Regions from separate parts of the Bacillus sp. Hm123 genome, predicted to be linked through region 1. Evidence: riboswitches for the same ligand, from Rfam matches in the RefSeq annotation. Region 1 holds a riboswitch; the other holds the start of a gene.
The links. A riboswitch is a leader RNA that binds a small molecule or an ion and turns the genes downstream of it on or off. The one in region 1 is predicted to bind thiamine pyrophosphate.

Region 1 (3,128 bases):
CAATAGCAACAACCTTTCCGTTGCTATCCTTAACAGGTGTAACTGATATGATCGCATGTATGAGAGATCCATCTTTCTTTTGACGAATTGTTTTATAATTACGGACCCTACTACCTAATTGAAGTATTTCCGAGAATATTGTGCGTTCCCCTCTCAAATGATGAGGAATAGTTGGCAGTTCTGTCCCTAGCAATTCATCTAAACTCCATCCATAAACCTTCGCAAACGCCTCATTTACATTTATAATTTTTCCTTCATGATTTAAAATATAGACGGGATCATTAGTAGTGGACAAAAATGCCTCACACCACCCTAAACAACTAGTAGTTTCCTTTTTCCCAATTAAATAAAACAGCATATAGTGCGGATCGTACATAATGCTCCATTTACAGATGACCAAAGCGCCATTTTTATGCCTAGTTTTTTCAGTAGTCACAATAGAATTTGAACTCTCTATCGTTCGTTTTATCAGTTCAATTACTTCTTTATATGATTTACTGCTCCAAATATCAAATATTGAAATCGTTTCCTCTTTTGGATCTAATCCTATCACGTTAATAAATACAGGATTCCCCTTCAAAATAACACCTTTTAAATTCATTGAACAAACTAGATCCGAGCTGTTTTCCCAAAACCATTCTATATGTCTATCATTAATCGTATTCATTATCGCTTTATTGTTCACCAAAAATCCTCTCCCCCTTTCTACTATGTCGAAATATTCATATTTTTTCAGCAAAAACCGTTCAACAAATGATGAGTTTTTCCGACAATAATTTAGGTAAGAAAAAGAATTTCGTCTTAAAAAATTTTGCATCTAAAAAGAAATAATACCTTTATTCATTTGTTATCCGTGCATAGATACACGTATCTCTAATTTGACTACCATCAGCAGATAATTGATCATTTCTTAGTATGCCTTCAAGAGCAAAACCTAATTTCTCTGCAATAGCACGACTCCTTTGATTATCAGGATCACACCTGATTTCCACTCGGTTAGCTGTTAACTGCTCAAAGGCAAAGCTAGTAATCGCCTGCACCGCTTCTGTCATATAACCATAGCCAGAAAATTTACTATCTAACCAATAGCCGATTTCAAATTTACGAATTTTCCAATCCATCCGATGCAAACCGGAAGATCCGATAAATTCTCCTGTCTCTTTATGAAAAATATGTAGCCTTAAATCCTCACGCGTCATAAATTTGGCATAAGCTTCTCGGACATTCGCTTCTGCTCCCTCAAGTGATTGTTCATAATGAACAAATGGAAGCCATGGTTTCAGTTCATTCAACGAGGACTGGATTGCCTTATACACAGCTACCCCATCTCCCGGTAAAGGCATGCGAATATGCAATCTTTCAGTGAAAATTTCTGTTGGAAAATCAATTAATAGTGGATTCAATCAAAACACCTCCGAATATTACAGAACATTATAACAGTTAATTAGATTTTTTTGTTTACACTCTAACTAAATTAGTATAAAGTGGAAGAGTGAATTGAATATTTTTCAAACTAGGGGTGTCCAGCAAGCTTGGGCTGAGAGAGAAGCGCAACGAAGTTTCTTAACCCTCAGGACCTGATCTGGTTCATACCAGCGTGGGGAAGTTTATATCTGTTTATTAGCGTATTTTTTATGCTACTTAACTGATCATTAACCGGGTCCGTATGTTTATATGGCTCGGTTTTTTTCATGCAATGGTAGAATCGGGTTTCGTCCTTTCATTGACAAAGGAGGAAAAAACAATGAAAGAACAAAGACCAGATGAAAAACTGAATTTAGTCCGTAATTTTCCAAACAGTAAAAAAGTGTATGTAGAGGGTTCTAGAGCGGATATAAAGGTGCCTTTTCGCGAAATTGAACTGTCTCCTACCATCACCTCTTTACATGAAGAGCCAAACGCTCCTCTTCGTGTATATGATACGAGCGGCTATTATACGGATGATCAAGTAGACATTGATATTGAAAATGGACTACGAACCGTTCGTCATCAATGGATACATGAGCGTGGGGACACAGAAGAATATACAGGTCGTACGATCCGCCCTGAAGACAATGGGTATAAAAAGAAACCAGTGAATGAGGAGCTCGTTTTTCAAGGGTTAAAAAGACAACCTCTAAAAGCAAAGAAAGGGCGAAATGTGACTCAGCTTCATTACGCTCGTCAAGGAATCATTACACCGGAAATGGAATTCATCGCCATAAGAGAAGGAATGGATGCCGAATTTGTTCGCAAAGAAGTAGCAGAAGGTCGGGCGGTTATTCCCGCTAACATTAATCACCCTGAAAGTGAACCGATGATTATCGGTCGCGCCTTTCATGTGAAAATTAATGCCAATATCGGGAATTCAGCCGTTACTTCTTCGATTTATGAAGAAGTCGAAAAGATGACATGGGCGATTCGTTGGGGCTCCGATACGATGATGGATCTCTCTACCGGAAAAAACATTCACACGACAAGAGAATGGATCATTCGTAATTGTCCTGTTCCTGTTGGTACCGTTCCGATCTATCAGGCGCTAGAAAAAGTGAATGGTGTTGCCGAAGACTTAACTTGGGAAGTGTTCCGCGATACGTTAATTGAGCAAGCAGAACAAGGCGTTGATTACTTTACGATTCATGCCGGTGTTCGCCTTCCGTACATTCCGCTGACAGCTAAACGAATGACAGGCATCGTTTCGCGCGGAGGCTCGATTATGGCTCAATGGTGTCTCGCTCACCATCAAGAAAACTTTTTATATACGCATTTTGAAGAAATCTGTGAAATTATGAAAACGTATGATGTTGCTTTTTCACTAGGAGATGGATTGCGCCCTGGCTCGATTGCAGACGCCAATGATGAATCACAATTTGCTGAATTAGAAACGTTAGGAGAATTAACGAAAATCGCTTGGAAACATGATGTACAAGTGATGATCGAAGGCCCGGGACATGTGCCGATGCATAAAATTAAAGAAAACATGGATAAGCAATTAGATATATGCATGGAAGCTCCTTTTTACACGCTTGGTCCTTTAACAACCGATATCGCACCAGGGTATGATCATATCACCTCTGCCATCGGAGCAGCGATGATTGCTTCCTATGGAACGGCGATGCTTTGTTACGTCACACCGAAAGAACATTTAG
Region 2 (3,128 bases), 1.3 Mb from region 1:
TGGCAAATGATGTACTCGTTTCACCCGCAATTTTAGCTTTGCCTCAGTCAATAGAAAATCCATACCCCATTTATAATGAGCTACGATCACAGAGCCCTATAATGAAAGGAGTGGCTCTTAAACAACCAGGGTGGTATGTGACTGGATATGAAGAGGCGATAACGATATTGAAAGAAGGTCGCTTTGAAAATCGAATTCCGTTGCCTCAAACAACGAAAAAATTTGAACAGCTAAAAAACGTTCAAAACGATATGATGCTTTTTAAAAATAATCAAGATCATCGGCGGTTACGCTTGTTAATCAGCCAATTTTTCACGCCGACTGCACTGACTGATTTATGTCCTTACATAGAACAAACAACTCATGACTTACTAGATGAGGTGCAGGATCAAAAGCGAATGGATATCATTACGGATTTTGCGTTTCCGTTAGCTAGTTTGATTATTGCCAAAATCATCGGGATACCTAAAGAAGAACGCGATCAATTTAGAGGTTGGGCGATTCGTTTAATTGAATCGATTGACTTTACACGCTCAAGAAAGACGTTAGTTCACGGAAATGAGACGATGAAGAGCTTGATCGATTACTTTAATATTCTTATTCAAGCAAGAAGAGAAATGCCTCGGAAGGACTTAATTAGTCAGTTGCTAGAGGCAGAACAGGATCATAAATTGTCAGATGAAGAGATACTTTCTGCTTGTATTTTACTCGTCATTGCTGGGCATGAGACAACCGTCAATCTCATTAGTAATTCCGTTCTAGCTTTACTACAAAATCGTGAGCAGCTCCTGCTGTTAAAGAAACATCCATCGCTCATTACATCCGCTGTTGAAGAATTTCTGCGTTATGAAAGCCCGACACAAATGGTCGCTCGGGTGGCTGTGGAAGACATCAACATATATAATGTTTGCATTAAAAAAGGCGAGCAAGTATACGTTTTAATCGGAGCGGCGAATCGTGATCCGAGAACATTCACGAATCCTAATGCATTAGATATTACTCGCAACCCTAATCCTCACCTTGCATTCGGAAATGGCTCGCACTTCTGTATCGGTGCAATGTTAGCGAAATTAGAAGCACAAATGGCGATTCAGCCGCTCATCCAACGATTTGAAAACCTTCAATTAGAGACAGAACAACTGCAATGGAGAAGGTTAATTGGTTTTAGGGCATTAAATCAATTGATCGTTACATGGTAGCTGATGTGCAAAAAGGCTCTTAACAAAAGCCACTATGAGCGTTATACTATTAATAATTGAATATTACAAATGAAAGCTAGGGGTGCCGTTATGGCTGAGAGGATTGAATCCAACTCTTGAACCTGATTTGGTTAATACCAACGGAGGGAAGCTTACTTTTTTATGCTTATTTTTTGTATGCGTAGAAACTGAGCCTGCCGTTGTGGCAGGCTCTTTTTTTGAGGAAAAAGCTAAGCTTTGCCCCGCGCCTTTCGCTTTTAATAGTGTCTAGCTACAGGCGTTATCGGCTCGAGGTCAAAAGCCAATCTGTCCAAAAGGTTAAAGAGCAACCTTTCAGCCAGCTCGTCTTTTGCTTTTAATTCAAAAAGGGAGAGAAGAACATGGATGAATTGTTTATTGGTGGAAAGAAGTTAACGAATCGATTGTTTACAGGCACAGGTAAATTTGCTGATCACGCGGTGATGAGACAAGCCTTTGAGCAGTCAGGTACGGAAGTGGTTACGGTTGCTTTAAGAAGAGTGGATTTGGGTGCAGGGCAAGAAAATATTTTGCATGATATTCCAAAGGGAGTCACATTGCTTCCTAATACCTCTGGTGCGAGAACGGCGGAGGAAGCGGTCAGAATCGCTCGTTTAGCTCAAGCGGCAGGGATGGGCAATTGGATTAAAATCGAAGTGATTTCCGATCAAAAGTATTTGTTGCCGGACAATGAAGAAACGATCAAAGCGACAGAGATATTGGCGAAGGAAGGGTTCGTTGTACTTCCTTATGTTAATCCAGATTTGATGACGGCGAAAAAGTTAGCCGATGCTGGTGCAGCCGCTGTCATGCCTCTTGGTTCACCGATTGGCTCGAACAGAGGAATTAAGATGAAGGAAATGATTCGAATTTTGATTGAGGAGAAAACATTGCCAATCATTGTGGATGCTGGAATTGGCCGACCGTCTGAAGCGGCTGAGGCGATGGAGATGGGGGCAGATGCTGTACTAGTCAATACAGCGATTGCGACGGCGAATGATCCGGTCAATATGGCAGTCGCCTTTCACTTAGCTGTCCAAGCTGGAAGAAAAGCATATTTGGCGGGATTAGGGCCTGTTTCTCAACAAGCGCATGCTTCTTCACCGTTAACTGGATTTTTAAATTAAAAAAGGGGGGGCATCATGAGTTTTTACGATCTATATAACGATATTAAACATGAGCCGTACGACCAATTATTTGAACGTATGACACTAGTAGATGTCGATCGAGCCTTATCAAAGTCAACTCTTGATCAGTATGATTTATTGGCTTTATTATCACCAGTTGCTGGGTATCGATTAGAGGAAATGGCTCAGAAAGCCCATCAGCTAACAACTCAGCATTTTGGAAAAGTGATTGTGCTATTTGCACCGCTTTATTTAACCGATTACTGCGTCAATAAATGCACGTATTGTAGCTTTAGCTTTGATAATGACTTTCCAAGAAGAAAATTAACGGCTTTAGAAATCGATCAAGAGGCAAAAGCGTTAAAAGAAATGGGCATTCAGCATGTGATTTTGCTAACAGGAGAATCACGCATTCATTCGTCCGTGGATTACTTAATCGAAGGCGCGCAAATATTGAAGGAGCACGCCGCTTCGATTTCGATTGAAGTACAGCCGCTCGATACGACAGAATACGAACGATTATTTCAAGCAGGAATCGACGGACTGACGGTCTTTCAAGAAGTATATAATGAAGAGATTTACAAACAGCTTCATGTGAAAGGGCCGAAAAGAAATTACCAATATCGCCTCGATGCCCCGGAGAGAGGATGCCAGGCAGGCATGCGTTCCGTCAATATCGGCGCATTATTAGGGCTGGATGATTGGAGAAAAGAGTCTTATTTCACCGCTCTCCATGCGCAATATTTACAGAAAAAATATCTCGAAACGGATATTGCGGTTTCTT

Region 2: another riboswitch for thiamine pyrophosphate. It lies ahead of ACSVDJ_RS01775 (thiazole synthase); the one in region 1 lies ahead of thiC (phosphomethylpyrimidine synthase ThiC).

Annotation. Positions count from the first base shown of each region.
Region 1 covers NZ_CM200277.1:1,591,963-1,595,090, reverse strand. Annotated here, with positions in the region: gene ACSVDJ_RS08165 (PAS domain S-box protein) at 1-817, opposite strand, end outside; gene ACSVDJ_RS08160 (GNAT family N-acetyltransferase) at 837-1,403, opposite strand; TPP riboswitch at 1,506-1,621, shown strand; gene thiC (phosphomethylpyrimidine synthase ThiC) at 1,745-3,128, shown strand, end outside.
Region 2 covers NZ_CM200277.1:304,818-307,945, forward strand. Annotated here, with positions in the region: gene ACSVDJ_RS01770 (cytochrome P450) at 1-1,199, shown strand, start outside; TPP riboswitch at 1,268-1,365, shown strand; gene ACSVDJ_RS01775 (thiazole synthase) at 1,580-2,344, shown strand; gene thiH (2-iminoacetate synthase ThiH) at 2,360-3,128, shown strand, end outside.